4 regions of the Vibrio sp. YT-19(2023) genome follow, and region 3 is predicted to be linked to each of the others. Evidence: predicted binding sites of a transcription regulator. Region 3 holds the regulator's gene; each other region holds the start of a gene.
The links. Region 3 encodes PurR, which represses purine synthesis genes. Its sites were predicted from a motif close to TNANGNAAACGTTTNCNTNA; they were not measured.
Positions count from the first base shown of each region.

Region 1: the regulator PurR is predicted to act here: its motif matches at 1,094-1,113, upstream of folD (bifunctional methylenetetrahydrofolate dehydrogenase/methenyltetrahydrofolate cyclohydrolase FolD).
Region 2: the regulator PurR is predicted to act here: its motif matches at 945-964, upstream of purE (5-(carboxyamino)imidazole ribonucleotide mutase).
Region 4: the regulator PurR is predicted to act here: its motif matches at 797-816, upstream of R7E78_RS12830 (uracil-xanthine permease family protein).

Region 1 is NZ_JAWOQN010000009.1:108,592-110,774, forward strand. It holds gene R7E78_RS08930 (NupC/NupG family nucleoside CNT transporter) at 1-95, shown strand, start outside; gene folD (bifunctional methylenetetrahydrofolate dehydrogenase/methenyltetrahydrofolate cyclohydrolase FolD) at 164-1,024, opposite strand; tRNA gene R7E78_RS08940 (tRNA-Arg) at 1,228-1,304, shown strand; gene R7E78_RS08945 (class I SAM-dependent methyltransferase) at 1,468-2,183, shown strand, end outside.
Region 2 is NZ_JAWOQN010000072.1:2,608-4,790, forward strand. It holds gene hemF (oxygen-dependent coproporphyrinogen oxidase) at 1-230, opposite strand, end outside; gene R7E78_RS23825 (L-threonylcarbamoyladenylate synthase) at 278-835, opposite strand; gene purE (5-(carboxyamino)imidazole ribonucleotide mutase) at 1,035-1,520, shown strand; gene R7E78_RS23835 (5-(carboxyamino)imidazole ribonucleotide synthase) at 1,525-2,183, shown strand, end outside.
Region 3 is NZ_JAWOQN010000004.1:95,639-97,821, reverse strand. It holds gene torD (molecular chaperone TorD) at 1-249, shown strand, start outside; gene purR (HTH-type transcriptional repressor PurR) at 718-1,722, shown strand; cyclic di-GMP riboswitch class I at 2,010-2,099, shown strand.
Region 4 is NZ_JAWOQN010000015.1:32,832-35,014, forward strand. It holds gene recG (ATP-dependent DNA helicase RecG) at 1-751, shown strand, start outside; gene R7E78_RS12830 (uracil-xanthine permease family protein) at 984-2,183, shown strand, end outside.

The sequences.
Region 1 (2,183 bases), on a different contig from region 3:
CATTTGTTTCTAAGCATGGTTTTCGTGCGATTATCGCTGGTGTCATGGCGAACTTAATGAGCGCTTCGATTGCGGGCGTGATTTTAAGTCTGTAATTGAAATAGATATCAACAATTAGCAAAAAGGCTCCTTGCGGAGCCTTTTTCGTATCTGAAGTTTTACGCTATTTGTCTGTGTGGAACTGTTCGCAAGCGAGCATTGTGTTCTCAATTAAACTTGCGACGGTCATTGGGCCAACACCACCAGGAACAGGAGTAATAAAGCTCGCACTTTCACGTGCTTTGTCGTATTCCACGTCACCAACTAGTTTGCCTGAATCAAGACGGTTAATACCGACATCGACCACCACTGCGCCTTTTTTAATCCACTCACCAGGGATGAAGTTAGGCTTACCAACCGCAACCACGACAACGTCAGCTTGACGCACATGACTCTCTAGGTCTTTGGTAAAACGGTGACATGTTGTTGTTGTGCAGCCCGCAAGCAGCAGCTCAAGTGTCATTGGACGACCAACAATGTTTGATGCGCCAACCACAACCGCATGTTTACCACGTAGCTCAATGTTGTAACGGTCGAGTAGGGTAATTATGCCCTTTGGCGTGCAAGAGCGAAGCTTTGGAATACGTTGCGCAAGACGGCCAACGTTATAAGGGTGGAAGCCATCCACGTCCTTCTCTGGGTGAATGCGCTCTAAAACATGTGTTGTGTCTATGCCCGCAGGAAGGGGTAATTGCACTAGAATGCCGTCAATTTCATCATCGTTGTTTAATTCATCAATCAGCGCTAGTAACTCTTCTTCTGAGCTAGACGCAGGAAGGTCAAAAGACTTAGAAACAAACCCAACTTCTTCACATGCGCGGCGTTTGCTACCGACATAAACCTGAGAAGCAGGATCTTCACCAACTAGAACCACTGCTAAACCAGGAGCACGTAGCCCAGCTTCAACACGTGCTTTAACACGTGCAGCCACTTCGGATCGAACAGTTTGGGAAATGAGAGTTCCGTCTATATTTTGAGCAGTCATGACTTTCCTTATAAATTAAGAAGGCAGATTATCTGCGGCGCATTGTCGCAGAATTTCTTGTTAACATCCATACGCAAACGTTTGCTTTGTGGTGTTTTTGAACATTAAGCGTTTTAATGGACTTTTTTTAGGCATTCAGATCAGAATGTTATGAAAACCCGTTGATTTACCCGTTTGAACTCGTATAATCCTGTCCCTGTAGCGCGCCCTTAGCTCAGCTGGATAGAGCACGTCCCTTCTAAGGATGTGGTCATTGGTTCGAATCCAATAGGGCGTGCCATTTATTCAAAAGCCTCGATAACTCTTTGAGTTGTCGGGGCTTTGTCGTTTTTAGGTTTTTGGCTGTAATTGCCACTCTATCTACAACTTTTGAATGGCATTCTAGCCATTGCAATTTCTAGCAATTAATATGGACGCATATTAATTACCTTTCGTTAACCTTTATGCCTGCCACTTCTAACTTTTATGACCGACACGCCGACTCTTTCGCGAAGCAATACACATCGATCCAGTTTGAGGATGTCCACGCGAGTTGGAGAGTCTTCTGGCCCCAGGCTGGAGATCGTGTGTTAGATGTTGGCGCGGGCTCTGGTCGAGACGCGAAATGGATGGCTGAGCATGGGTGTGAAGTTGTTGCGATTGAGCCTGCTCAAGCACTTCTAAGGCTTGGTAAGTCTTACTGTGGCGATTCCGTTACTTGGCTTGAAGATGCATTACCTAAGCTTGAGAAAACCATTAATCTTGGCTTTCGCTTCGATTTAATTCTTGTCAGTGCGGTATGGATGCATCTTGCGCCTACGCACCGTGAACGTGCATTTCGCAAACTTGCAAATTTGTTAGCGCCTAATGGTCGATTGGTGATTAGCCTTCGTCACGGTGACTTTTCTGACGGTCGTAAAGCTTATCCCGTATCGGTTGAAGAGCTCGAAAAGTTTGCAAAGAATAGCGCTTTAATGGTGAGAAACGTATCTCTCGATGACGATCAGTTAAAGCGAACGGGTGTATCTTGGCAAACTGTAGTGATGTCTTTGCCTGATGATGGTTCCGGTGATCTGAATAAGGTTCGCCACATTATCGTCAATGATTCCAAATCGGCTACCTATAAGCTCGCACTACTACGTACTTTACTACGTATTGCAGACGCTCATTCTGGTGCAGT
Region 2 (2,183 bases), on a different contig from region 3:
GGCATTTCTTTCCCTTCCACATGCGAGAAGTTCACGCCTCCCTGCTCGAAAACAAGGCCATCACGCATAACACGTGAGCGCCCACCGCCACCAAGACGTTCGCCCGGTTCACGATGCCATGCATCCTCGACAAAGACGGCCTTTCCATCTTCTTGTTCTAACTGCTGACAAATGGAGTCCTGAAGTGACATCAAGAACTGCTTTACGGCGTGCTTATCGATCGCTGACATACGTTATTACCTATTACGTGAAACCTAATGATGGCTGGCTAGCAGGGTTAACCCTGTCTTAATATTTGTGAAGTTTTGGCGTCACGAATCTCGCTGGGTTTATCACGACCGCTGGTCTCGCCACGAAGAATGGCGACCAGCTTATCACCCAACTGCTCTTCGACTTCTTCCGTGGTCATACACGGTGGTAAGCCGGAAAGATTCGCGCTGGTAGAGGTTAACGGCTTTCCGAATGCATTACACATTTTTTGCACCAAAGGATGATCAGTCACACGAACCGCAATTGAATCAAACTGCCCTGAAACCCAGTTGGATACTTTATCGCTCGCTGGCATGATCCAAGTGTATGGGCCTGGCCAAGTGGCATGAACAGTCTGTAATTGTTCTTCAGTCAACTGAGATTCATCAATATAAGGCAAGAGCTGATCATAACTTGCCGCGATGAGAATCAGCCCTTTTTCTACCGGACGCTGCTTGAGCTCTAATAGCTTTTGAATTGCTTCTGGGTTATCTGGATCACATCCGACACCAAAAACCCCTTCTGTTGGATAGGCAATCACTTCGCCTTGCTTGAGTGCGTTGAGCACTTGTTCAAAGTTATCCACCGATTACTTCCTATTTGTTTGACTGTGTTGTTTTCACTAAGTGTACAAATATTCATTCTCAGACACTAAAGCAATTTTTTTATAAAATGTATCAATAGCGCCAACAACAAGAAGCAAACGTTTGCTTGAGATAAAAATCCCCGTATAATGCGCACAAATTTATAGCTCACCTAATTTTTGCAGCTTAAAGGAGTTTGAGATGAAAGTCGGTATCATCATGGGTTCTAAATCCGATTGGCCAACCATGAAACTAGCAGCGGACATGCTAGATCAATTTGGCGTGCCTTACGAAACAAAAGTCGTGTCAGCACACCGAACTCCTCAATTACTGGCTGACTACGCTAGTGGCGCAAAAGAACGCGGCATCAAAGTTATCATCGCAGGCGCAGGTGGTGCAGCCCACCTACCAGGTATGGCGGCGGCGTTTACTAGTTTGCCAGTGCTTGGGGTTCCCGTTCAGTCTCGTGCACTGAAAGGTATGGATTCACTGCTTTCTATTGTACAGATGCCAAAGGGAATTGCGGTTGGTACATTGGCGATTGGCGAAGCGGGCGCAGCAAACGCCGGTATCCTAGCAGCGCAAATCCTAGGCACTCATGATGAAAACATCATGGCGAAGGTAGAAGCATTCCGTAATGAGCAAACGGAAACAGTTCTCGCAAATCCAAACCCTGCAGAGGATTAATCAGATGCATGTACTGGTTCTTGGTGCGGGTCAGTTGGCTCGTATGATGTCTCTGGCTGGTGCGCCACTGAATATTCAAATTTCAGCTTACGATGTCACCAACGGTGATGTCGTTCACCCTTTAACTCAACAGGTACTTGGCCATGGTTTGGAAAATGCGATTACGCAAGTTGATGTGATTACTGCCGAGTTCGAGCATATTCCACATGACGTGCTCAAAGTTTGCGAAGCGAGCGGCAAGTTCCTACCAAGTACGCAAGCCATCAAAGCAGGTGGTGATCGCCGTATTGAAAAAGCACTGCTTGATGATGCTGGCGTGCGCAACGCGAAATACTACGTCATTGAAACTCGTGAAGACTTTGAGCGCGCAATTGAACACGTTGGTATGCCAATGGTTCTGAAAAGTGCATTGGGTGGCTACGATGGTAAAGGCCAATGGCGCTTAAAAGAAGCTTCTCAAGTCGACGACATTTGGACTGAGATGGCAGAGTGCATCGCGGCAACACCAACTCAAGCGATTGTTGCTGAAGAGTTTGTTCCTTTTAACCGCGAAGTATCACTGGTTGGTGCTCGAAGCAAAGATGGCAGTGTGGAAGTGTACCCTCTGGCAGAGAATGTTCACACCAACGGTGTATTGAGTCTTTCTACTGCGATTGATGCGCC
Region 3 (2,183 bases):
GATCACTTAGCCGTTGAGCTCGACTTTCTCGGGAACATGATTATCCGCTCAAACGAGCTTGAACAAGAAAAACACATGGAAGAAGCCTTCGTTAAACAAAACGACTTTATCCAGCAACAATTGATGTCTTGGTTACCTCAGTTTTCAGACAAATGTAAAAAATTCGACGAATTTGGATTTTACTCGAGTGTCGCGAAACTATTAGTTGCATTTTGTAAACTAGACAGCGCCTACCTTCTTGGTGAATAATTGCCGCCTATTTTTAGGGAGCCTGCCTATCGGGCTTCCTGTATGCCTGAAAGTGACCAATTGTAAGTAACTTGGGTATAATATTCGTTTGCCTTAACTTAGCGCAAAGACGCTTGGTTATTTAGCAGTCAAAATGTGACTTCAAATACACAAATCTCTTGCTGAAAACATTGCTAGTCAGTCCACATAGGGCTAAAATGTGAGCGCAAACGATTAAATATGATTTATATGTAAACCGCTGAAATATAGCGGTTTTTGTGTTTTCTTAACAGGTTGATGGCAATTTCTCATCAGATAGAAAAAAGATAAAATTCATCGACCGATGCTGCTACGTACCCTTTTGTCGCACTTGGATCAACCGCTGCCGAGACACTTAGCGCCAATTTTATATTGCTAGGTGTGAAACCATTAGAGCATCAGGTACATCCAATACGACATATTTCAGTAGCTCGATACAGGACACCATTTATGGCCACGATAAAAGACGTTGCTCGCTTAGCCGGCGTTTCCACTACGACAGTTTCGCACGTTATCAATAAAACGCGTTTCGTTGCAGAAGCAACGCAAGAAAAAGTAATGAAAGCCGTTGACGAGCTGAATTACGCGCCAAGTGCCGTTGCACGCAGCCTAAAATGCAACTCAACTCGTACGATTGGCATGTTAGTAACTCAATCAACTAACCTATTTTTCTCAGAAGTGATTGATGGCGTTGAGAGCTACTGTTACCGCCAAGGCTATACTCTGATTTTATGTAACACAGGCGGGATTTACGAAAAACAACGCGATTACATTCGTATGCTGGCTGAAAAGCGCGTTGATGGCATCCTAGTGATGTGTTCTGACTTAACCGAAGAACTAAAAGAGATGCTTGACCGTCATGCGGACATTCCTAAAGTGGTCATGGATTGGGGCCCAGAGAGCTCACAAGCAGACAAGATCATGGATAACTCAGAAGAAGGTGGCTACATTGCAACCAAACATCTGATTGACAATGGTCATACGGATATCGCTTGTCTAAGCGGTCATTTTGAAAAGCTTGCTTGCCAAGAGCGCATTGCAGGTTTCCGTCGCGCAATGAGCGAAGCGAACCTAGCTGTAAATGAAGACTGGATCCTTGAAGGTAACTTTGAATGTGATACGGCCGTATTAGTTGCAGATAAAATTACCGCAATGGACAAGCGCCCGACGGCGGTATTCTGTTTTAACGACACAATGGCTCTCGGCCTAATGAGCCGCTTGCAACAAAACGGGATCAAAATTCCTGAAGATATTTCAGTGATCGGCTACGACAACATCGAGCTTGCAGAATACTTCTCTCCACCGCTAACGACTATCCACCAACCTAAACGTCGTGTTGGTAAAAATGCATTCGAAATTCTACTTGAGCGTATCAAAGATAAAGAACACGAAAAACGAATTTTCGAAATGCAACCTGAGCTTGTAATTCGAAATACTGTGAAAAAAATGAACTAAATTTCACTGTATTTAACCGTGTTAAATAAGCGCTCTACAGGGGCGCTTATTTTTTTGGAAAAATTAAGCATTCTCTAATACTTCACACCACTCTAATAACAATTGACTAACGTTAACTCCCTGTTTTATATAAATGTAATATATATTAAGAACTCCTTTTCAAAGGCCAATTTGCACCTTTCCATATGCAAAATAGAGCATTCAATCTATCATTTTTATTGAACCGAAATCACACTTTTAACGCTAAACCGTGATGTTAATTCAATATAAGAAGTATGCTCATTGTGTCACGCACAGGGCAAACCATTCGAAAGAGTGGGACGCAAAGCCTCCGGCCTGAACCATATTACGATATGGAAGGTAGCGGGGTTACCGATGGCAAGTGTGTAAGCAATGACTTTACTCTGTAATGACATTGTTTTTACGCATGTTTGCTACTCTCTCGGACCTGACTTTTGGTG
Region 4 (2,183 bases), on a different contig from region 3:
AACGTCGGTGATTGACGAGTTACCGCCAGGTCGAACACCAATCCAGACTGTCGCGATTCCAGACACCAAACGCAATGATATCGTCGAACGTGTCCGAAATGCCTGCTTAAACGAAGGCAAGCAGGCATATTGGGTGTGTACCCTGATTGATGAGTCGGAAGTATTAGAAGCGCAAGCCGCGGCAGATACCGCAGAAGAGCTTCAACGTAAGCTACCGGACGTAAAAATTGGTCTAGTACACGGACGAATGAAGCCGGCAGAGAAACAAGCGGTGATGCAAGATTTCAAAGACAATAAACTGCATTTGCTGGTCGCAACGACAGTGATTGAAGTTGGTGTGGATGTGCCAAACTCTAGCTTGATGATCATAGAAAACCCTGAACGTCTTGGTTTGGCACAATTACACCAGTTAAGAGGTCGCGTGGGCCGAGGTTCCGTTGCTAGCCATTGTGTGCTGCTGTACCACTCTCCGCTGTCAAAAACCGCGCAAAAACGTCTCGGAGTACTACGTGAAAGTAACGATGGCTTCGTCATTGCGCAGAAAGACCTAGAAATTCGTGGCCCTGGAGAACTATTGGGTACAAAGCAGACAGGTCTTGCTGATTTCAAAATCGCAGACTTAGTTCGAGATCAACGCCTGATTCCCGAAGTTCAGCGTATTGCGCGTCATATTCATGACAATTACCCGACTAACGCAACAGCAATTATCGATCGCTGGTTGGGTGAGCGGGATATTTACTCCAAAGCGTAATGATTGAAAGCGAGCCAAATGGCTCGTTTTTTAATACGCCAAAAACAAAGCAAACGTTTGCTTTTTGAGTAAATCTCTCTATAATCGCGCACAAATTTTTAAGTGTGTTAGATCACACTCCACCAACCTGAGTTGACTCTGATTAACAGCAATCACAGGTAACGACGTCAACTCCACCCTGCTCTCCCATTCAGCGAGAACTAGGGAAATATTGCGACTAGCGAGACAAACAATGACAACTTCAAACCGATCTTCGGAACTGGTCTATCAACTCAACGATCGACCACCTTTGCCTCAAACCATTTTTGCCGCACTTCAGCACTTATTGGCGATGTTCGTCGCGGTTATCACTCCGTCACTGATCATCTGTCAGTCTTTGGGTGTACCTGCAGACCAAACGAACACCATCATCAGCATGTCTTTATTTGCGTCAGGCGTGTCTTCGTTTTTTCAAATTCGCACCGTTGGCCCAATTGGCTCTGGTTTGCTCTCTGTTCAAGGCACCAGCTTTAACTTTTTAGGTCCTATTATTGGAGCAGGCCTATCGCTGAAAGCCGGTGGAGCAGACATCAGCACCATGATGGCTGCCATTTTTGGTACGATTTTAGTCGCATCATTTGCAGAAATTTTCCTATCTCGCGTATTGGAGCATGCCCGCCGAATCATCACTCCGCTCGTTTCAGGCATCGTCGTCACTCTTATCGGTCTCACACTGATTCAAGTCGGCTTAGTATCAATGGGCGGTGGCTACGCAGCATTAAATGAAGGAACCTTCGGCAGCTTAGACAAACTTGCTCTGGCTGGGACGGTACTTGGATTAATTGTGATTTTAAACCGCTCGAAAAACCCATACATCCGTGTGGCTTCAATCGTGATTGCGATGCTAGTGGGTTACATCATGGCGTATTTTATGGGGATGGTAGATACTTCTCAGCTAGGCGCAACCGAGATCGTAGCACTGCCCGTACCAATGCAATATGGCTTATCGTTTGACTGGTCTCTGTTCATTCCGCTGGTACTGATTTTCTTTATTACCGCACTAGAGGCCATCGGTGATATTACCGCAACATCTGAAGTGTCTGGTGAGCCAGTAAAAGGCCCAGTGTACATGAAACGCATTAAGGGCGGTGTGTTAGCAGACGGCTTAAACTCTGCAATCGCAGCCGTTTTCAACAGCTTCCCGAACTCAACGTTTAGCCAGAATAACGGCATCATCATGCTAACAGGAGTCGCGAGCCGCTACGTGGGTTACTTTATTTCAGGCATGTTAGTGATTCTTGGCTTGTTTCCTGGCGTCGCTAGCTTTGTTCAGCTGATTCCTGAGCCAGTACTTGGCGGCGCAACGATTGTCATGTTTGGTACGATTGCTGCCGCTGGTGTGCGTATTATCTCTCGTGTTGAGCTCGATCGCCGCGCAATTCTGATCATGGCC